2 regions of the Amorphus sp. MBR-141 genome follow, and region 2 is predicted to be linked to the other one. Evidence: predicted binding sites of a transcription regulator. Region 2 holds the regulator's gene; the other holds the start of a gene.
The links. Region 2 encodes PhoB, which activates phosphate uptake and scavenging genes when phosphate is short. Its sites were predicted from a motif close to TGTCATNNANCTGTCAT; they were not measured.
Positions count from the first base shown of each region.

Region 1: a site for PhoB is predicted at 3,460-3,476, ahead of phnA (phosphonoacetate hydrolase). Genes of this name have one in related genera too.

Region 1 is NZ_JBRJGW010000008.1:101,711-113,133, reverse strand. Features, by position in the region: gene betB (betaine-aldehyde dehydrogenase) at 1-536, shown strand, start outside; gene betA (choline dehydrogenase) at 589-2,253, shown strand; gene ACSSVZ_RS12970 (LysR substrate-binding domain-containing protein) at 2,391-3,302, opposite strand; gene phnA (phosphonoacetate hydrolase) at 3,487-4,758, shown strand; gene ACSSVZ_RS12960 (alkaline phosphatase family protein) at 4,763-6,049, shown strand; gene ACSSVZ_RS12955 (ABC transporter substrate-binding protein) at 6,053-7,594, shown strand; gene ACSSVZ_RS12950 (ABC transporter permease) at 7,600-8,577, shown strand; gene ACSSVZ_RS12945 (ABC transporter permease) at 8,574-9,488, shown strand; gene ACSSVZ_RS12940 (dipeptide ABC transporter ATP-binding protein) at 9,485-11,068, shown strand; gene ACSSVZ_RS12935 (hypothetical protein) at 11,189-11,423, opposite strand, start outside.
Region 2 is NZ_JBRJGW010000003.1:297,462-308,884, forward strand. Features, by position in the region: gene argF (ornithine carbamoyltransferase) at 1-661, opposite strand, end outside; gene ACSSVZ_RS06230 (acetylornithine transaminase) at 658-1,863, opposite strand; gene ACSSVZ_RS06235 (GcrA family cell cycle regulator) at 2,230-2,832, shown strand; gene phoB (phosphate regulon transcriptional regulator PhoB) at 3,059-3,760, opposite strand; gene phoU (phosphate signaling complex protein PhoU) at 3,783-4,502, opposite strand; gene pstB (phosphate ABC transporter ATP-binding protein PstB) at 4,694-5,488, opposite strand; gene pstA (phosphate ABC transporter permease PstA) at 5,583-6,863, opposite strand; gene pstC (phosphate ABC transporter permease subunit PstC) at 6,864-8,243, opposite strand; gene ACSSVZ_RS06265 (PstS family phosphate ABC transporter substrate-binding protein) at 8,536-9,585, opposite strand; gene ACSSVZ_RS06270 (ATP-binding protein) at 9,718-11,088, opposite strand.

The sequences.
Region 1 (11,423 bases), on a different contig from region 2:
TCCGCATCGGCGATCCACTCGATCCCGACACCCAGATGGGGCCGCTGGTGTCCGAAGCGCAGCGCGAGAAAGTGCTGGGATACGTCGAGACGGGCCGCAGCGAAGGCGCGACGCTGGACTATGGCGGCGGCGTGCCCACGGGTGGCGCATTCGATGCCGGCGCCTACGTGGAGCCGACGATCTTCTCAGACGTCACCGACGACATGACGATCGCCCGCGAGGAGATCTTCGGGCCGGTGATGTCGGTCCTCACCTTCGAGACCGAGGAGGAGGGCGTGGCCCGTGCCAACGGCACCCAGTTCGGTCTTGCGGCCGGCGTGTTCACGCGCGACCTCACCCGAGGCCACCGGGTCGCCGGCCAGCTCCAGGCCGGGATCTGCTGGATCAACACCTACAACCTGACGCCGGTCGAGGCGCCCTTCGGCGGTGTCAAGAAGTCGGGCCTCGGCCGGGAAAACGGCCGCGCCGCGATGGAATTCTACTCGCAGCTCAAGACCATTCACGTGGGCCTCGGTCCCGTCGAGAGCCCCTACTGACACGACAAGGAGGCGGTGCCGGGCGATCCGTCCGGCGATCGTAGAAAATGATATGAGCGAAGCGGATTTCGTGATCGTCGGGTCCGGCTCGGCCGGGTCGGCCCTGGCCGCGCGCCTGTCGGAGGACGGCAGGCACAGCGTGCTCGTGCTGGAGTACGGCGGCAGCGATGCCGGTCCGTTCATCCAGATGCCGGCGGCGCTCTCCTACCCGATGAACATGCCCCGCTACGACTGGGGCTTTGCCTCGGAGCCGGAGCCCGGCCTCGGCGGCCGCCGGCTGGTCACGCCGCGCGGCAAGGTGGTCGGCGGTTCGTCGTCGATCAACGGCATGGTCTATGTCCGCGGCCACGCCCGCGACTTCGACCACTGGGCCGAGAGCGGCGCCACCGGCTGGTCCTATGCCGACGTGCTCCCCTACTACAAGCGCATGGAGCACTGGCACGACGGCGGCCACGGCGGCGATCCGGACTGGCGCGGCCGGTCGGGGCCGATGCACGTCTCGCGCGGCTCCCGCCGGAACCCACTGTTCCACGCCTTCGTGAAGGCCGGCGAAGAAGCCGGCTTCGAACTCACGGCGGACTACAACGGCGAAAAGCAGGAGGGCTTCGGCCCGATGGAGCAGACGGTCTGGAAGGGCCGCCGCTGGTCCACCGCCAACGCCTACCTGAAGCCGGCGCTCAAGCGGTCCAACCTCGACATGGTCCGCTGCCTCGCCCGCCGGGTCGTCATCGAGAACGGCCGCGCCGTCGGCGTCGAGATCGAGCGCGGCGGCAAGATCGAGATCGTCCGGGCGCGGCGCGAGGTGATCCTCGCCGCCTCCTCCATCAACACGCCGAAGCTGCTGATGCTGTCGGGCGTCGGTCCGGCCGCCCACCTGGCCGAGCACGGCATCGACGTGGTCGCCGACCGGGCCGGCGTCGGCAAGAACCTGCAGGATCACCTGGAGGTCTACGTGCAGCAGGCCTGCACCCAGCCGATCACCCTCTACAAGCACTGGAACCTGTTCGGGAAGGCGCTGGCCGGCGCCGAATGGCTGTTCTTCAAGACCGGCCTCGGTGCCTCCAACCAGTTCGAGAGCGCGGCCTTCCTTCGCTCCAAGCCGGGCGTCGAGTATCCCGACATCCAGTATCATTTCCTGCCGATCGCGGTGCGCTACGACGGCAAGGCGGCCGCCGAGGGGCACGGCTTCCAGGCCCATGTCGGCCCGATGCGCTCGCCGTCGCGCGGCGAGGTCACCCTGAAGAGCGCCGATCCCGCCGAGGCCCCGCGCATCTTCTTCAACTACATGTCCACCGAGCAGGACTGGGTCGATTTCCGCCACTGCATCCGGCTGACCCGGGAGATCTTCTCCCAGCCGGCGTTCGACCCCTATCGCGGCAAGGAGATCCAGCCGGGTGCCGCCTGCCAGAGCGACGACGAGATCGACGCCTTCATCTGCGAGCATGCGGAAAGCGCCTACCATCCATGCGGCACCGCCAGGATGGGCAAGGCCAGCGACCCGATGGCCGTCGTCGACCCGGAATGCCGGGTGATCGGCGTCGACGCGCTGCGGGTGGTCGATTCCTCGATCTTCCCGCGCATCACCAACGGCAACCTCAACGGGCCGTCGATCATGGTCGGCGAGAAGGCCTCGGACATGATCCTCGGCAAGCCGCCGCTTGCCGCCGATAACGCCGAACCGTGGATCAATCCGCGCTGGCAGACCTCGGATCGGTAGAGGCTTCGTCGGCTGAACCCGTTCGTCCGGCCGGCGAGAGATCGCTCAGGACCCAAGCTCTCGAGCAGCCCCTCTGCATTCAGGTCGCGTCGAGCTGACCGGGTCACGCCTTCGCGGATTCGGGAGCGAAGCGCGCCTCAGCGCGGCGGTGCCTGCACCGCCGTGCCCGGACCGGCCGGCAGGCCGCTCCGCTCGCCATCGCCGACCGCGCGCCCGGCGCGATCTCCCGCCGCCCTGCAGAGCCAGTCAGCGACCTGCCGGGAGGCCGCCACGTTGCCCCCCTCGGGATTGACGCCGACGCTGTAGGTCGCCCCGGCGACCCGCCGGTCGGGCCACGGCTCCACCAGATGGCCGGCCCGCAGCAGCTCGTCGACCAGGAACAGCGGCGCGACGAGCGCGCCGATGCCGGACAGCGCCGCCTCCAGCGCGATGTAGAAATGCGGAAAGGCGATCGCCTCGGGTGCCGCATGCGTGCCCGTCGCATGGGCGAACCAGCGATCCAGTTCACCGGCGCGCGTTTCCGCCGACACCAGCGGCAGCGCCGACGGCGCCGACGCGCCGGCCAGTCCCGGCGCCATCACCAACCCCAGCTCCTCCACGAAGATCGGACGCGGGTCGAAGCGCGGCGCCAGCGCCCGCCCCCTTCGGACCATCACGTCGCAGTCGAGCGCGTCCCAGTCCTCGGTCGTGTGGGTCGGCCGCACGCGCACCCGTACCCCCTGCCCTGCCGCCTGGAACGACGGCAGCCGCGGGATCAGCCAGCGCATGGCGAAGGTCGCCGGCGCGACCACGTTCAGCTCGGCCGCGCCATCCTCCGCCTCGATCTCGTCCAGGGCGGTGGCAAGAATCCGGCAGGCTTCCGCCGTCGCCGCCGCAAGCCGCTCGCCGGCGGCGTTGGCGATCATGCCGCGGCGCTTCTCCGCGAACAGCGGACGCCCCAGCCACTCTTCAAGCAGCGTGATTTGCTTGCTCACAGCGCCGTGGGTCACAGCAAGATCGTCCGCCGCGGCGGAAACACTCCCGCTCCTGACGACACTTTCCAGCGCCATCATAGATTTCATCGGCGGAAGTCTTCGTTTTGTCATGTGAGCAACCCTCACACATCTCCGATTTTATTTCGATTGAACGAATTCCACGGATCAACATAATGGGAATACGTTCAATACATCGAATATGTATTTGAATTCATTAGCATACAGCACGCCCATGGCGCTTTGATAACAGGGAGCAAGGATGTCCGTCGCAGTGCCCAGGTCCGATGCCGCCGATGACCGAACGGTCGATGTGAACGGCCGCAGCTATCGCTGGCCCCAGCATCCCGTCGTCGTGATCTGCTACGACGGATGCGATCCCGCGTATGTCGAGGCGGCACGCCGCGACGGGGTGGTGCCGCACATGGACCGCATGATGCGCGACGGCTTTGCCGGCGAGGCGCTGGCGGCGATGCCGACCTTTACCAACCCCAACAACGTCTCGATCGTCTGCGGCGCCCCGCCGCGCGTCCACGGCATCTCCGGCAACTACTTCCTCGACGTCGTAACCGGCGACGAGGTGATGATGCTGGACGATGCCGGCATGGTGGCGCCGACGATCCTCTCCGCCTTCTCCCGCGCCGGTGCCGAGGTCGCGACCGTCACCGCCAAGGACAAGCTCTTGAAGGCGCTCGGCAAGGACATGGACGGGATCGCCTTCTCCGCCGAGAAGGCGCATCTGGCGACGCTCGCGCGCAACGGCATCGAAGATGCGACCCGGCTGGTCGGCCGCCCGACGCCGGGCCAGTACCAGCCCGACCTCTCCCTGTTCGTGCTCGATGCCGGCGTCCGGCTGCTCGAGGAGCGGTCGCCCGACCTCCTCTACCTGTCGCTCTCCGATCTCGTCCAGCACAGCCATGCCCCCGGCACCCCGGACGCCAACGCCTTCATGGCCGAGGTGGACGCGCGGCTCGGCCGGCTGGCCGAGCTCGGCGCCACCGTGGGCATCGTCGCCGACCACGGCATGACCGACATGGCGACCGCCGACGGCAGCCCCAACGTCGTCTATCTCGGCGACGCGCTGAACGCCCGCTTCGGCGAAGGCCGCACCCGCGTCATCTGCCCGATCACCGATCCGTTCGTCCGCCACCACGGCGCGCTCGGCGGCTTCGTGCGGGTCCACGTCCTCGACGCGGGGCTCGATGCCGGGACGGTGCTGGCATACGTCGCCGCCATCGACGGCGTCGACCTGGCACTTGGCCGGGACGAGGCTTGCGCACGCTTCGAACTGCCGGCGGACCGCGAGGCCGACATCGTCGTCGTCGGCGCGCCCGGCGTGGCGCTGGGCGCCCGGTCGGCCGACCACGACCTGTCACAGCTCGCAGGTACAAGGCTCCGGTCTCACGGCGGCCTGTCCGAGCAGCGGGTGCCGTTCATCCTCTCGCGGCCGCTCAACGCCGCCTATCGCGCGCGCGCCGAGGGGACCTTGCGCAACTTCGACATTTTCGAGTTCGCCATCAACGGGACGGATTGAAGTCATGGCCCGCGTCATCGCGATCATGCTGGACGGCCTCAGGCGCGATTTCGTGCGCCCGGAGATCATGCCCAACCTCGTCCGCTTTGCCGCCCGCGCGACGGTGTTCGAGGCCCATCGGTCGGTGTTTCCGTCGGCGACCCGCGTCGTCTCGGCGGCCTTCGCCACCGGCTGCCACCCGGCGCGCAACGGCCTGCAGGGCAACGCGATGGCCCTCATGGAAGACGGTCGGCTGGTGCTGCACGACGCCGGCAAGCCGGAGTTCCTGCAGCACAAGCGCGCCGTCACCGGATGTTCGCTCGCCATGCCGACGCTGGCCGAACGGGTCGCCCCCCACGGCGGCGCGATCGTCTTCAACAACGTCTCGCCGGGAGCCGCCTACGCCCACGATCCCGACGGGCACGGCCACGTCTACCATCGCGCCGGATCGTTCGGGCCCGGCCGCATACCGGTCCCCGAGACCGACGCGCTGGCGATCGCGCTCGGCATCGATGGCGACCGGGAGATGACCCGCCGCTTCGTCGCCGAAGGTGTGGACGGCGACGCCGCCTTCGCGCTGCTCTGGCTGTCCGAACCCGACACCTCCCAACACGCCCTGCCGCTCGGCTCGCCGGAGCACCTGGACCTGCTCGCCGCGGTCGACGCGCTTGCCGGCACCGTCATCGGCGCGGTCGACGCCCGCATCGCCGCCGGTGAGGACATCCTGCTGTCGGTCGGCTCCGACCACGGCCACCAGACGGTCACCGAGACGATCGACGTCGCCGGCTCCCTCGTCGCGGCAGGCCTCAAGCAGGCGGACACCTCCGACGATGTGGTGGTGGCGCCCAACGGCACCGCGGCCCTGATCTACATCCACCCCGACCACGCGGAACGGATTGACGCGATTGCCGCGCATCTCGCCGCCCAGCCCTGGGCCGGCCCGGTCTTTCACGGCGCAGCACTGGCTGACATCCGCCACCACCCGGAGACCGGTCCCGCGATCGCCCTCTCGATGGCGGCGAGCGACGCCGACAACGCCTTCGGCGTGCCGGGCCTGAGCGCTGCGGTGATGCCCGGTCCGGGCAAGGCCGACCGCACCGGCTGCGGCCAGCACGGCGGCCTCGCGGCCCGCGAGCAGTCGCCGGTCCTGATGCTGTCGGGACGCGGGTTCGCGCCCGGCGGCCGCCACGGCGCGACGACATCGGCCGTCGATCTCGCCCCCACCTTTCTCGCCCATCTCGGCCTTCCTGCCGACGACCTCGACGGGCGGGCCCTGCAAGCCGCTTCCCCCTCCATGACGCCGGAGACCTGAACCATGAAATCCCCTTCGCTCACCCGTCGCCAGCTGATGCTGGGCGCCGCCACCACCGCGCTGGTCGCGACGCTTCCGATCTCGCTGCATGCCCAGGATGTCACCCGTGGCGGCGTGCTGCGCTACGCGACCCTCGGCCTCGACACCTCCGATCCGCACCGCCACACCGGCTCGATCGCCGTGCAGCAGCTCTATGCCGAGGCGCTGACCTCCATCGGGCCGGATGGCCGCGTCGAGCCGTTCCTGGCGGAAGCCGTCGAGGTCTCAGACGACGGCATGACCTACACGTTCACCATCCGTGACGGGGTCACCTTCCACAACGGCGACACGCTGACCGCCGACGACGTGGTCGCCAACGTCGAGCGCGTGCGCTCCAACGTGAAGGGCGGCTGGCTCGCCTCCGCCATGAAGCTCGTCGATGGAGCCGAGGCCACGGACGGCCGCACCGTCGTCATCCAGATGACGGAACCCTACGCGCCGCTGACCAACCTGCTCTCGGAGCTGTGGATCCTGTCGCCGAAGTCGCCGGGCTGGGAAGAGACCATCACCACCCCGATCGGCACCGGGCCGTTCTCGTTCGGCGAATGGCAGCCCCAGATCCGGCTGTATGCCCCGGCCCACAAGGCCTACTGGCGCGGCGACATGCCCTATCTGGAGGCGGTCGAGGCTAACCTGCGCGAGGACCTCGACAAGTCGGGCGCCATGCGCGCCGGCGACATCGACATCGCCAGCGTTCCCCGCGACGAGTCGACCCAACTGGCCAAGACCGGCGACGTCCGGGTGAGCACCCTGAAGGACTCCACCTGGTACTTCGTCTCCTTCAACAACCGCAATCCGCGCCCGCCCTTCGACGATCCCCGCGTCCGCGAGGCGATCATGTACGCGGTCGACAAGCAGGCCTTCATGAACTTCCTGGCCGGCGACGACGGCGTGGTGACCAACCAGATGGTCATGCCCGGGCACGTCTACTTCGACCAGGCGCTGCATGACGCCGACAAGCACGCCGCGCCGCATCTCGACAAGGCGAAGGCGATGCTGGCCGAGGCCGGCGTGACGCCGGAGGACGTCACCATCGAGTTCGTCTCCTGGCAGGAGAACTATCCGCAGGTCGTCGTGCAGATGGTGCGCCAGCTCGGCTTCCAGGTGAACCACGTCGCCCTCGACGACCTCGGCGCCCAGAACCGCCTCGGCCAGTACGACTGGGACATGAACACCATGGCCTCCGGGCCGCGCGCCGACATCTTCCTGCGCTTCGTGCGGCTGATGAGCGATGGCCCGAACCCCGTCCTGTGGGGCGGCGTCCAGGATCCGGAACTCGACGCGCTCATCAAGCAGGCCGTCGCGGAGACCGACGAGGACAAGCGCAAGGCGCTCTATCTCGCCGCCTGGCAGCGGGTGTTGGACAACTACTACACGGTCGTCCTCGGCCACGCCGCCAACACCATCGCCATGCGCGAGGCGGTCCAGGGCTACGAGCCGGGCTTCACCTGGTCGCCGAACTGGGCGAGCGGCGGCATCGCCCAGACCTGGCTCAAGCAGGACTGACCGTCATGGCGCTCGTCTCCGCTCACGACGACATCGGATCCAACCGGCCCGCCGTCCACCACGTGGCCGCCTCTGGAAAACCGGAGCGCGATGCGGGCGCAGACTTGGCACCGCCGGCTTCGGCCGGCGTCCGACGACACGTCCCGGGGGCCGTTTCCCCCGGGGCGCTGATCGGCGGCGCGATCGTCCTGATCATCGTGCTGGCGGCCATCTTCGCGCCGCTGATCGCCCCTTACGATCCGCTCGCCCAGGATCTCCTCAACCTGAACAAGGGTCCGAGCGCGGCGCATCTTCTCGGCACCGACCATCTCGGGCGCGACGTCTTCTCGCGCCTCCTGATGGGCGGCCGCACCACTCTCCTTGTCGGCATCGGCGGAACGCTGGTGGCCTTTGTCCTGGGGGCCTGCTGCGGCCTCACCGCGCTGGCGCTGGGACGGATCCCCGAGGCGATCGTCTTCGGCGCGATCGACATCGTCCGCGCCATGCCGGGCATCCTGCTGGCGCTGCTGCTGATCGTCGCCATCGGCGCCGGAACGGGACCGGTGCTGCTCGCGCTCGGCCTCTCCTACGCACCCCATTTCGCCTATGTCTCGCGCGCCGCCTACAAGCGCGAAGCCGCCCAGGACTACGTGCGCGCCGCCGGCCTGTTCGGCGGCGGCCGGCTGCACGTCCTGACGCTGCACGTGCTGCCCAACGTGATGGGCGGGCTGATCACCCAGGCGGCGATCATCCTGCCGCGCTGCATCGTGACGGAATCGGTGCTGAGCTTCCTCGGCCTCGGCGCCTCCCCCGACGCGCCGACCTGGGGCCGCATGGTCTCGGATGCCAGCCGCTATCTGGAGATCGCGCCGCACGCCATCCTCGCCCCGGTGATCGCGCTGATCGCGCTCACCGTCAGCCTGCTGCTCGTCGGCGACGCCCTGCGGGCCCACCTCGACCCCCTGCGCCGGGTGAAGCGCGCCGTCGTGGAGGTGGCCCCGTGACCGCACGTCTCCTTGCCCTCGCGACCAGCCTCGCGCGCATGGTGCTGCAGGCAGCCGGCATCGTGGTGCTCGTCTTCCTTTTGTGCCGGGTGGTGCCCGGCGACGCCGTCGACCGGATGGCGCTGGAAGGCGGGCTGACCAGCGCGCAGGAAAGCGCGCTGCGCGCCGAGATGGGTCTCGACCGCAGCCTCGCCGCCCAGTTCACTGACTGGGCCGGCGAGGCGGTGCGCGGCGATTTCGGCACTTCGCTGCGCTACCACCGGCCGGTGTCCGACATGCTGGCGACGGCGCTGCCGACGACGCTGAAGCTGGCGGTGTTCTCGTTCGTGTTCGGGCTGACGCTGGCGATCGGCCTGGCGGTCGCCGCCGCCATGACCGGCAGCCCCTGGCTCTCCGGCCTCGTCAACCTCGTCAACGTCTGGTCGATCGCCCTGCCGACCTTCTGCGTCGGGGTGATCGCCATCCTGGTCTTCTCCATCTGGCTCGGCTGGCTGCCGGTCCTGGGCGGCCTCCTGATGCCGGTGATCATCATCGGCATGGACAACGCCGGCCAGATCGGCAAGCCGCTGTTCGAAGAGCTGCGCGAGGCGGCGACCTCCGCTCACGTGCGGACCGCACGGGCCAAGGGCCTCGGGCCGGTGCGCATCGCCTTCTTCCACCTGCTGCCGACCGCGCTGCCGGTGGCGCTCGCCATGTCGGGCCTGGTGCTCGCCGGCCTGGTCGCTGGCACGCTGACCATGGAGATCCTGTTCGGGCTTCCGGGCCTCGGCAGCCTGATGCTCAACGCCATCCACGGCCGCGACTACCCCGTGGTGCAGGCGGCGATCACCGTCGCCGCCGTCGGCCTGGTGGTCGTCAACGCGCTCATCGACATCGTCCACCGCACCGTCGACCCGAGGATCGCGCGATGACCGACACGCCCCTTCTGGACGTCCGCAACCTGCACGTCGGAACCGCCGACACCGCGATCCTGAACGGCGTCTCCTTCCCGCTTGCGGCCGGGCGCACCCTCGCGCTGATCGGCGAGTCCGGATCGGGTAAGTCGATGACGGCGCTGGCCATCCTGGGCCTGCTGCCGCGCGGCGTCGACTACGGGACGGGCGCCCGCATCCTGTTCGAAGGCGCGCCGCTGCCGCTCGGCGACGAGGCCGGCATGCGGGCGCTGCGCGGCGCGCGCATCGGCGTCGTGTTCCAGGATCCGATGGCCTGCCTCAATCCGTTCATGCGGGTGGGCCGCCAGATCGAGGAGGCGCTGGTGCGGGCGGGCATGCGCGACGCCGCCGCACGCCGGCGGCGGATCGCCGGCCTGATGGAGGAGGTCGAACTCCCCGATCCCGCCCTCGTCGGCCGCTATCCGCACGAGCTCTCCGGCGGCCAGCAGCAGCGCGTCATGATCGCCATGGCGCTGGCCGGCGAGCCCGACCTGCTCATCGCCGACGAACCCACCAGCGCCCTCGACGCCACCGTGGCGGTGGAGATCATCGCGCTTCTCGCCGCCCTGCAGGAGCGGCGGCGGATGGCCATGCTGTTCATCACCCACGACCTGTCGGTGGCCGGCGCGCTCGCCCACGAAGTGGCCGTCATGCACGATGGCGAACTGCTGGAAATCGGACCGGCCGACGAGGTGCTGACCCGACCGCGCCACCCCTACACCAGGCGGCTGGTGGCGGCCCGCGCCACCCTGCAGGCCTCGGCGCCACCGATCGGTCTGCGCGGCGCGGCCTGTCTCGCCTCCGCCGTCGGCCTCTCCGTCGACTATCCCGGCAAGGGCCTGTTCAGCCGGCCGACGCGCGCCGTGCACGACGTCCAGATCGCGCTGCACGAAGGCCGCACCCTCGGCATCCTGGGACAGTCCGGCTCGGGCAAGAGCACGCTCGCCGCGGCGCTCTGCGGATTGCGCGCGCCGGCCACCGGCTCGATCCGGCTCATCGACCGGACCCTGACGCCGGCGGCGCCGCATCTTCCCCGCGCGCTGCGGCGCCCGATCCAGTTCGTGTTCCAGAACCCGCTCGGCGCGCTCAATCCCCGGCTGACCGTCCGCCGGCTCCTGGCCGAGCCGCTGAGGCTGGCCGGCCTTGCCGACGAGGTGCCGGCGCGGGTCGAGACCGCGCTGGAAGACGTCGGGCTCGAGCCGTCTCTGGCCGGGCGCTATCCCCACCAGCTGTCCGGCGGCCAGCGCCAGCGGGTGTGCATCGCGCGCGCGCTGCTCTGCGAGCCCCGGATCCTCGTCTGCGACGAAGTCGTCTCGGCGCTCGACATGACCGTCCAGGTGCAGATCCTCGCGCTCCTGCGACGGCTGCAGGCCGAGCGCGGCTTCGCCATGGCCTTCATCGGCCACGACATCGAAGTCGTGCGCTGGATATCGGACGAGATCGTGGTCATGCACGACGGACACATGGTCGACCGGTTCGAGGTCGGAGACCTGGGATCGGGGGTCCGGCATGAGCAGACCCGCCGGCTGCTATCAGGCCAGCCCCGGCGCGCTGCCTGAGAGGCCGATCGCCTGAACCTCCAGGCCATGGCGGCACGAACGGCACCCAGACACGATGATGCCGCCGGAGGAATACGGTCCTCGGCGGCATCGGTCAGGGTCGGGAGCGCAGCGCTGGCGTTACGCGGTCAACGCATCGGCGCACGCCTCGGCCCCGTCGCGGGTCGCTGACGTCTCACCGGGCATCGTTGCCCAGCCGCCTTCCTCGACGAATTCGCGCCGCTTGTAGGAACTTGTGATGGCGTTCAGTTCGGTGAGGCGGGCCGAGGAGTTGTCGGCGGCGTTGAACCGCGCGACGCAGATCTCGGCGACCAGCTTGCTGCGCGCCGCATCGGCGGAGGCTTCGCTGGCATCG
Region 2 (11,423 bases):
CCCCGTCGACGGCCTCGAACGGATCGTCGGTCCAGACCACCTTGGCGCCGGCGGCGCGGGCCCGCTCGATGCTGCCGTCGTTGGGCGCCAGCTGCTTCGGCGTGGCGATGCGCAGCTCGAAGGCGAAGCGCTCGGCGGCGTGCAGCCAGGAGGCCAGCACGTTGTTGGCATCGCCCGTCCAGGCGACGCTCTTGCCGGCGATCGGCCCGAGGTGCTCCTCGAAGGTCAGCACGTCGGCCATGATCTGGCACGGATGCGAGACCTTGGTGAGGCCGTTGATGATCGGCACGGTGGCGAACTCGGCGAACTCGATGAGCGCGTCGTGGTCGAGGATGCGGATCATCACCGCGTCGACGTAGCGCGACAGCACGCGCGCCGTGTCGGCGATGGTCTCGCCGCGGCCGAGCTGCATTTCGGCGCCGGTCAGCATGATCGTCTCGCCGCCGAGCTCGCGCATCGCCACGTCGAACGAGACGCGGGTGCGGGTCGACGGACGCTCGAACACCATCGCCAGCACGCGGCCGGCCAACGGTCCGTGGCCGCGGCGGGCGCCGTCGCGGGTGCCCTTCATGGCGCGGCTGTTGTCGATGATCCCCCGCAGCACATCCTTGGAGAGGACGTCCAGGTCGAGAAAGTGCCGTGTCTTGCCGTTCGTCGTCATGCCGTACCCCCGGCCTTGGTCAGTTCGCTCGCCTCCAGCGCCGTCGCGGCGTCGTCGAGGCGGTTGATGGCTTCGTCGATCTCCGCCGCGGTCACCACCAGCGGCGGCAGCAGACGGACGACGTTGTCGCCCGCGCCGATGGTGACGAGACCCGCCTTGCGCGCCGCCAGCACCACGTCGCCGGACGGAGCCCGGCATTTCAGGCCCAGCATCAGGCCCTCGCCGCGCACGCTTTCGAAGATGCTCGGATGGGAATCCACCACCGCTGCGAGCTTCTGTTTCAAGATCAGGCCTTTCTCGGCCACCTGGTCGAGAAAGCCGGGTGCCAGCACCACGTCGAGCACGGCATTGCCGATCGCGCAGGCGAGCGCGTTGCCGCCATAGGTGGAGCCATGGGTGCCCGGCACCATGGCGTCGCCCACCTCGGCCGTCGCCAGGCACGCGCCCAGCGGGAAGCCGCCGCCGACGCCCTTGGCGATCGCCATCACGTCCGGGGTGATCCCCGACCACTCGTAGGCGAACAGCTTGCCGGTGCGGCCGATGCCGGTCTGCACCTCGTCGAGGACGAGCAGCGTGCCGGTCTCGTCGCACAGCTCGCGCAGCTTGCGCATGAACTCGTTGGCGAACGGGCGGATGCCGCCCTCGCCCTGCACCGGCTCGATCATCACCGCCGCCGTGTCGGGGCCGACGGCCGCCTTCACGGCCTCGAAGTCGCCGAACGGCACATGGTCGAAGCCCTCCATCGGCGGGCCGAAGCCTTCCAGGTACTTCGCCGTGCCGCCGGCCGCGATGGCGGCCATGGTGCGGCCGTGGAAGGCCCCTTCGAAGGTGACGATCCGGTAGCGGTTCGGCGCGCCGTTGGCGAAGTGGTAGCGCCGCGCCGTCTTGATCGCCGCCTCGGTCGCCTCGGTGCCGGAGTTGGTCACGAAAACGCGGTCGGCGAAGGTCGCCGCGCACAGGCGCTCGGCGAACCGCTCCTGCTCGGGAATCCGGAACACGTTCGAGGTGTGCCAGACCTTGCTGGCCATGGCGGTCATGGTTTCGACCAGGTGGGGATGGGCGTGACCGAGCGCGGTCACGGCGATGCCCGAGCCGAAATCGAGATATCGTCGGCCGTCGGACCCGTTGAGCCAGGCACCCTCGCCGCTCTCGAACGAGAGATCAGCGCGCGCATAGGTCTTGTACAGGGCCGACGTTGTCATTGGTTCTCTCAAGTTTAGGTGCCGCGGTCGGATTGTTGGCACCCGAAAAACAAATCGTGCCGCCAAGAGGCGGCACGATGGAAAGCTTTCTATATTCGAGGAACGCCGCCCGCTGTCAATGTCCGACGGCCTTCCGGCAGGGTTCCCGCATGGCTGCGGCGGCGGGAATTCGGTTGGGGAAAACCGACGCGCCGCAGGCCACCTGGATCAGCTGAATCTTGTCATCGATTCGCGTGATGTTGTAGTATCTAAATCGTTAAGGCACGACATATCGTGCACGGCCCCACCCAGACCCGCATCGGCGCACACACGCGGCGTTGTCCGCGAGGCCGAAGGATTCTGCGAGCCACAGACGGAGGTCCCGAGATGGCCGACGACACACCGATGTCCTGGACTGAAGAACGCGTTTCGCTCCTCGAGAAACTCTGGGCCGAGGGGCTGAGCGCGAGTCAGATCGCCGGACAGCTGGGAGGTATCACCCGCAACGCGGTGATCGGCAAGATCCATCGCCTCGGCCTGTCCGGTCGCGCCAAGGCGCCGGGCGCGTCCCGGCCGCGCAAGCCGCGCCCGGCCTCCAAGCCGAGCGGCGGCCGCGTCGGGGGCAACGGCGGCGGCGCGACCACCAGTGGCGGTGGCGGCGGCGGCGCGGCGATCTCCCGCCAGACCCGTCTCGTCGGCAACACCGCGCTGAAGATCGTCGCCCAGGCCGAGATGGAAACCCAGCTGGCGCCGACCGCGGCGATGTCGGCCGAAGTCGTCCCGTTCGGCGAGCGCAAGACGCTGATGGAGCTCAACGAGCACACCTGCCGCTGGCCGATGGGCGATCCGGGCAGCGACGACTTCGCCTTCTGCGGCCGCGAGTCGACGCCCGGCCAGCCCTACTGCAACGCCCATTCGCGGGTCGCCTACCAGCCGGCGCCCGATCGCCGCAAGTCCCGCTCCGGCGGCGGTGGCAGCGGCAGCCGCTGACCGGCGCCGCAGCCCGGGTAGCGGGTATGGGGCCACGTCCAGTCGATCAGGTGTGACCGCCTGATCGGACGTGGCTCTGGCCCGGCCGCCCGTCCTGAGCCTGCCAGATCCCGGCGCCGCGGCGCCGGGATTTTTCGTGCCCGGCGCCGTGCCTGGAAGGACGACGCGTCCGGCACGACGGCGGCCGCCCGCCATCGGCGCGCCGCCCCCGCCGCTCCGGCTCCGGCTATTTCTCCAGGACGGCGAACTGGTCGTTGAAGGCATAGCCCGCCCCGCGCACCGTGCGGATCGGATCGAGCGCCTTGCCGCGGTTGATCGCCTTGCGCAGCCGGCCGACGTGCACGTCCACGGTGCGCTCGTCGACATAGACGTCGTGGCCCCACACCCCGTCGAGCAGCTGCTCGCGGGAGAACACCCGGCCCGGCGACTGCATCAGGAACTCCAGCAGGCGGAACTCGGTCGGCCCGAGATGGATCTCGCGGCCGGCCCGGCGCACCCGGTGGGTGGTGCGGTCGAGCTCGATGTCGCCCGCCGACAGCATGCCCGACACCACCGCCGGCTTGCTGCGGCGCAGGATCGCCCGGATCCGCGCCATCAGCTCCGGCACGGAGAACGGCTTCACCATGTAGTCGTCGGCGCCGGTCGACAGGCCGCGGATGCGTTCGGCTTCCTCGCCCCGCGCCGTCAGCATGATGACCGGCAGCTTCTCGGTCTGGGCGCGGTTGCGCAGCCGCCGGCACAGCTCGATGCCGGACAGGCCCGGCAGCATCCAGTCGAGGATGAGCACGTCCGGCACGCTCTCCCGCAGCCGGATCTCGGCGTCGTCGCCGCGCGCGCAGGCGTCGACCGCGTAGCCTTCCGCCTCCAGGTTGTAGCGCAGCAGCAGCGTCAGCGATTCCTCGTCCTCGACGATCAAGACCTTCGGCATGAGCGCACGCCCCCGTTCCTGCTCAATCGTCTGCGCTGTAATTGGCCGGGATATAGCTTGATTCATCATGCTTGGGTCGTTCCTCCTGCGGCTGCTCGCCGGTGACCATGAAGTGGATGTTTTCGGCGATGTTGGTCGCGTGATCGCCGATCCGCTCGATGTTCTTCGCGCAGAAGAGGAGATGGGTGCAGAAGGTGATGTTGCGCGGATCCTCCATCATGTAGGTCAGGAGTTCGCGGAACAGCGAGGTGTACATGGCGTCGATCTCGTCGTCGCGGTTGCGCACCGCATGGGCCGCCTCGAGATCCTGGGCCGTGTAGGCGTCGATCACCGCCTTCAGCTGCTCCAGCGTGATCTCCGAGATGTGCTCGACCCCGAAGATCAGCCGCTTCGAGTGGAACTGGCCCTGCAGCGCGATCACCCGCTTGGCGATGTTCTTGGCAAGATCGCCGACCCGTTCCAGGTCGCTCGACACCCTGAGCGCCGCGATGATCTCGCGCAGGTCCTTGGCGACCGGCTGGCGGCGCGCGATGACGCTGATGGCGCGCTCCTCCACCTGCCGCTGCATCTCGTCGAGGCGGTGGTCCTGGAGGATGACGCCCTGGGCCCGGGCGATGTCGATCTTGGCCAGCGCCGTCACCGCCTCGGAGACCAGCCGCTCGGCCAGCCCGCCCATTTCGGCGATGCGGCCGACCAGGTCGCGCAGTTCCTCGTCGTAGGCTCCGGTGATGTGGTCGCTCATGTCGGTTTCTTCTTCGTTCGCCGGAGCACGCCCCGCTCGGATCGGGCTGATCCGGGCGGCGCGGATGTGCTCGCCTGATGACCCGCGATGACGATGACTCCAGGTCCGGGCGACCTGCAATCACAAACCGCGGCCGTTGCGCGCGACCCGGCGCGGGACCGGGCCGACCGGGCCGCCCCCGGCCCGGCCGCTCAGCCGAAGCGGCCGGTGATGTAGTCCTGGGTGCGCGTTTCCTTCGGGCTGGTGAAGACGAAGTTGGTGGGCCCCTCCTCGACCAGCAGCCCGAGATGGAAGAACGCCGTGCGCTGGGAGACGCGCGCCGCCTGCTGCATCGAATGGGTGACGATGACGATCGTGTAGTTCTCGCGCAGCTCGTCGATCAGCTCCTCCACCTTGGCGGTGGCGATCGGGTCGAGGGCCGAGCACGGCTCGTCCATCAGGATCACTTCCGGGTTCACCGCGATGGCGCGGGCGATGCACAGGCGCTGCTGCTGGCCGCCCGACAGGCCGGTGCCGGCCTCGTGCAGCCTGTCCTTCACCTCGTTCCACAGGCCCGCCTTCTGCAGGCTCTTCTCGACGATCTCCTCGAAGTCCGCCTTCGAGCGGGCGAGGCCGTGGATCTTCGGGCCGTAGGCGATGTTGTCCCAGATCGACTTCGGGAACGGGTTCGGCTTCTGGAACACCATGCCGACGCGCGCCCGCAGCTCGACCACGTCGAGGCGCGGATCGTAGATGTTGGTGTCCGAGATCAGCATCTCGCCCTCGACCCGGCAGCTGTCGATGGTGTCGTTCATGCGGTTGAAACAGCGCAGGAACGTCGACTTGCCGCAACCCGACGGGCCGATGAAGGACGTCACCGCCCGCTCGGGAATGTCGATGGAGACCCCGTACAGGGCCTGCTTCGCGCCGTAGAACACATCGACGCCCGAGGCCTTGATCTTCACCGGCCGCGGCTGCGCGTCCGGCGTCCGGACGGTCTCCACCATCACCTTTTCCTTCGCTTCGACTGCCACTGCACTCATCACCACTCTCCCGTCACTTGCGAGGCTGGCCCGGTCCCGGTCGCCATCCTCGGTTCGATTACCAGCGCCGCTCAAGCTTGCTGCGCAAAAATATCGCGATCATGTTCATCACGATCAGGAAGCCGAGCAGCACGAGGATCGCCGCCGAGGTCCGCGCCATGAAACCGCGTTCCGGGCTGTCGGCCCAGATGAAGATCTGCGTCGGCAACGCCGTTGCCGGGTCGAGGATCCCGCCAGGCGGGCTGGTGATGAAGGCGTTCATGCCGATCAGCAACAGCGGCGCCGTTTCGCCCAGCGCCTGGGCCAGGCCGAGGATGGTGCCCGTCAGGATCCCGGGCAGCGCCAGCGGCAGCACGTGGTGCATCACCACCTGGTGCTTCGATGCGCCCATGCCGAGCCCTCCCTCGCGGATCGACGGGGGCACCGCCTTCAGCGCCGCTCGGGTGACGATGATCATGGTGGGCAGCGTCATCAGCGAGAGAACCATGCCGCCGACCAGCGGCGCCGATCGGGGCAGCCCGAAGAAATTCAGGAAGACCGCCAGGCCCAGCAGGCCGAACACCACCGAGGGCACCGCCGCCAGGTTGTTGATGTTCACCTCGATGACGTCGGTTATCCGGTTCTTCGGGGCGAACTCCTCCAGATAGATGGCCGCCGCGATCCCGACGGGGAAGCTGATGAAGAAGCAGACGAGCAGGGCGTAGAAGGATCCGACGATCGCCCCCGACAGACCGGCGAGCTCGGGAAAGCGGCTGTCGGCGTTGAAGAAGAGGCCCCAGTTGAAGGGCGTGGACACCAGCCCGCGCTCCTCCAGCTCGTTGAACAGCCGGACCTGGACATCGGACACGCGACGCCGGTCCTCCGGCGTATCCGCCGAGATGACCCCCTTGTTCAACTGGTCGATGGGATCGGCCACCGGGATGTCGAAGGTCACCTTGCGGCCGATCAGCGACGGATCGGCAATGACGCGGTCCCGCACGAGGAACCGCGCATTGCGCGTCATCATCTGCTCGAGTTCGCGGTACTCGCTCTGGTCGATGTCCGGGAACTCGGCCTGCAGGGCCCGCATGATAATGTCGCGGTAATCCCCCTTGGACGGGTCGGCGGCATCGATCTCCGCCGGATCGATCTCGATCGTCAGGGCGATCTGGGTCTGGACGAACGCCTGATAGCCCGTCGATACCAGCGACACGATCAGGATGCCGAGCAGCCCGATGGCGGTCGAGATCGCGGCGATCCCGAAGATCTGGAGGCGCCTGTCGGCCCCGTGGCGCTTCTTCCGGCGCGCCACGGCTTCCTTGCTCTGCCAGAAGCCGTCCGTGTTGTCTGTCGTGCTCATCTAATCGTACTTCTCGCGGTATTTCTGGACGATCCGGATCGCCAGAACGTTGAGGCACAGCGTGATGATGAAAAGAACCAGGCCCAGTGCGAACGCGGCCAGCGTCTTGGGACTGTCGAAGGACGTGTCTCCGATGAGGAGGGTCACGATCTGAACCGTCACCGTGGTGACGCTGTCGACGGGATTGAAGGTCAGATTGGCGATCAGGCCGGCGGCCATCACGACGATCATCGTCTCGCCGATGGCCCGGCTGAGGGCCAGCAGGATGCCACCCATGATGCCCGGCAGCGCCGCCGGCAACAGCACGTTCAGCATCGTCTCGCTGCGGGTCGACCCCATCGCCAGCGAACCGTCCCGCATCGCCCGCGGCACCGCATTCAGCGCGTCGTCGGACAGCGAGGAAATGAACGGGATGATCATGATCCCCATCACGCCGCCGGCGGCCAGCGCGCTGTTCGGCGACACCGCCAGCCCCATGGCGGACCCGAACTCGCGCACCGCCGGCGCGACGATCAGTACGGCGAAGAAGCCGTACACCACCGTCGGCACCCCGGCGAGGATCTCCATGATCGGCTTCACGGTCGCCCTTACCCGATCGTTGGCGTACTCGACCAGGTAGATGGCGGTGAGAAGGCCGATCGGGGTCGCCACCAGCATGGCGATGGAGGCGATGAGCAGCGTACCGGTGAACACCGGGACGGCCCCGAAGGCGCCCGCGGCGGCGATCTGGTCCGCGCGGATGGGGATCTGCGGCTCCCAGTTCAGGCCGAACAGGAACTCATGGATCGAGACCATCTGGAAGAACGCCCAGGCCTCGAAGAGGAGCGAGCCGATGATGCCGAGCGTGGTCAGGATGGCCAGGGCGGCGCAGAAGATCATCAGGCCGGAAACGATGCGCTCGACGTTGTTTCTGGCACGGAACCGCGACGACAGGCGCGACCGGGCGACCATCATGGCCAGGATCATGAGCGCCAGGATCACGACGACCATCGCCCAGTGCGCGATTTCCTGCCAGCGGACGAAGCGCTCCGCGGCGGCCTTGATCTCCGGAGCCGGCTCGCCGAACACCCGGCCGGTGGTGACGTTGTGGATTTCCTGGATGTAGAGGTTCAGCTGCGACGGCGACGCTCCGTCGGTCATCTGCGCCGGCAGGCTGCCGAGCAGCAGGTGGTCGATTGCCGAGCCCTGCAGACCGACCCAGAACAGCAGCAGGATCAGCGCCGGGATGCCGACCCAGACGGCGACGAAGGCGCCGTGATAGGACGGAAGCGAATGGATCTTCTCTTGCGACTGCGCAGCAAATCGAGATCCAGTCGTCCGGCCAACGAAATACGCGATGAGCGACATCGCAATGATGAGAAGTAGCGCGTAGCCAAACACGAACTCGCCCCCGATTCAGCTGGATTTAGTCCTGGCGGCGACTGGACCGCCCCCGCGCGCTTCAACGTTCTGTGTCGTGTCTAGCTGTGCTGTGGCTGGAGCACGATGGCTTCAGGTCTCGATGACTTGAAGCCCGCAAACGGGATCGATTCCAAGTTCAGGCGCGACAATCAAGACCCCGAGCGATTTCCCGGCGTTCGGATCGCCTCGAGGGGACCGAAGGGGGGCGCAAGGGAAGCCGGCGGGCGCACGGTCGTGCACCCGCCGGTCCAGATGTCGAACAGGAGCCGGATCAGCCCTTCGGCGCCTGCATGGAGGTGCCGTTGACGGCTTCGTCGGTGGTCTGCTCACGCTTCTCGTCGGAAAGGGACGTGAGGCCCCGCTCCTTCAGGTAGCCGTCAGACCCGAGCGCGTCCTCGGAGACGTACTCCTCGATGAACGCCTGCAGGCCCGGGATCGCGTTGCGGTGCGCGTTCTTGATGTAGAAGTAGAGCGGCCGCGCGATGTCGTACTCGCCGGAAGCGATCGTGTCGAAGGACGGCTCGACGCCGTTCACGGCCACGGCCTTCAGCTTGTCCTCGTTCTCGTACAGGAACGAGTAGCCGAAGATGCCCAGCGAATTCGGGTCGGCTTCGATGCGCTGAACGATCAGGTTGTCGTTCTCGCCGGCTTCGATGAACGGGCCGTCGGACCGCATGCGCGAGCAGATCTGCTCCCACTTGTCCCCATCGGACTTCTTCATCGCCGCCATCATCTCGTACGCGTTGCAACCATCGTGCATGGTGAGCTCGACGAACGCGTCACGGGTGCCGGACGTCGGCGGGGGGCCGAACACGGTGATGGCCACATCCGGGAGTTCCGGATTGATCTCGGACCACTTCTTGTAGGGATTGTCCTTGATCTCGCCGTCGACCGGGACCTGCGCGGCCAGCGCGGTGAAGAGGTCCTTCTCGGTCAGCTTCCAGTCGGCGTCGGACTGGCGCGAAACGGCGATCGACAGGCCGTCGTAGCCGATGAGGACTTCGGTCACGTCCGTCACGCCGTTGGCCTGGCAGAGCTCGTACTCGGACTTCTTCATCGCGCGCGACGCGCCGGTGATGTCCGGATGATCGGCGCCGACACCGGCGCAGAAGATCTGCATGCCGCCGCCGGTACCGGTCGATTCCACCACCGGGGCCGGGAATTCCGTCGAATTGGCGAACTGCTCGGACACCGCCTGGGTGTACGGGAACACCGTCGAAGAACCGACGATGCGGATCTGATCGCGCGCCTCGGCCGCGCCGGCCAGAAGGATGCTCGTCGATGCAAGCGCGATGGCGCACGTAAGAGCTTTGGTTTTCACCTGGAATCTCCCTGGGTTGGGACTTGGTATGGATGGCGCCCTACTTAAGGAAACAGGCTATGAAGGCCGCGCCGGACACCGACGATCTCTAGCCGCCGGACGCCACCGTTCTATGAAAGCGCAGTGATCCTTTTATGACAGTTTAACTTGTTGATTTTGCTTGACTTCGGCGAGCGGGTCGGAAATCGCCTCCGGCGCGGGCTGCAGCTCCAGCCGGATCGTGAAGGTTGCCCCCTTGTCGGGCTGGCTGTGGATCGACAGCCGGCCCCGGTGGCGGGTCAGGATGTGCTTGACGATGGCCAGCCCCAGCCCGGTGCCCTTGTTCGCCCGGCTGGTCGTCACGTCGACCCGGTAGAAGCGCTCGGTCAGCCGCGGCAGGTGCTCGGGCGGGATGCCGGGTCCCCAGTCGCGCACCGAGACGACGGCCAGGTCCCCGCCGGCGCGGCTCTCGCGCTCGGCGAACACCGACACCCGCTCGCCGGGCGCCCCGTACTTGATGCCGTTCTCGATCAGGTTGTCGAACACCTGCACCAGTTCGTCGTGCTCGCCGCGCACCCACAGCGGCGCTTCGGCCGCGTCGAAGTGCAGCGCCATGCCGGAATCGGCCGCCACCGGCTTGAGGGAATCGACCGCCGAACGGGCGACGGCGACCAGGTCGACGAGCCCTTTCGGCCGCACGTGCGCCCGCATCTCGATCTGCGACAGCGACAGCAGATCGTCGATCAGCCGGCGCATCCGCTCCGCCTGGTCGTGCATGATGACGAGGAAGCGCTCGCGGGCCGGCTCGTCCCGGCGCGCCGGCCCCTGCAGCGTCTCGATGAAGCCGGTGAGCGAGGCGAGCGGCGTGCGCAGTTCGTGGCTGGCGTTGGCGACGAAGTCCTCGCGCATCCGCTCCAGCCGGCGCTGCTCGGTGAGGTCGCGCACCAGCACGCAGATCAGGTGCCCGTAGCGCGACTCGCCGGGCGGCTCGGTCGGGGTGGAGAACGGCGACACGTAGGCCTCGTACCAGCGCTCGGTCGGCACCTTCTCCGACCAGTGGATGTGGTCGGCCCGGTGCTCGCTCAGCGCCCGCTCCATCGCCTCCAGGAACACCGGCACGCGCAGCTTGAAAGACAGCGGATCACCGATGCGGACCGCGCCGAGCTGGTCGCCGGCCGCCCGGTTGGCGAACCGGACGAGCCCCTTCCGGTCGACCAGGAAGCAGGGGTCGGGCAGCGCGTCGATCGCCACGCGCATCGCCTTCGGCGGCGTCAGGTCGCGGTCGCGCCAGGGGCCGCGCTCGGCGGAGGCTGGCGCCCGCGCCTCGCGCGCCCGGCTCATCAGCGAGGCGGCGACCACCGCGGCCACGCCGAGGACGGCGACCACGGGCGGAACCTCCCAGCGGATCGCAATGCCGCCGAGCACCAGCGCCGCGACGGCGCCGGGCATCAGCAGGCCCATCCAGCGGCGCGCGGAATTCACCGTCGCCGCAGGTGGCCGATCTGCGGTCGGCTGGGGGGCCATTGCAGTCGTTCCCTCCGCGGGCCCGCGCGCGCCCTGACCGCGAGCCTCACTGTTTTCTCCCGCGGCGACGTCATCGTCCGGGGATGGTCCGACGAGCTCGACGACGTGTGCGTCGCTCGGCGTCTGGGCATCGCGATGATCGTCTGTTTCTTTAGGATTCACATGACACCCCGTCGGGACCGGTTTCCGGGACCCTCCGTCTCGATGGCGAAATGCCCCGAAACCATTGCTCAATGGGCGATATGCGGGCGATCCGTCAAAGCATTTTCGGCCCGGCGCGCCGCCGCTTCAAGGGCCGGGCGGCGCATTCGCGGTGGCGCCCAGGCGGCGAATCA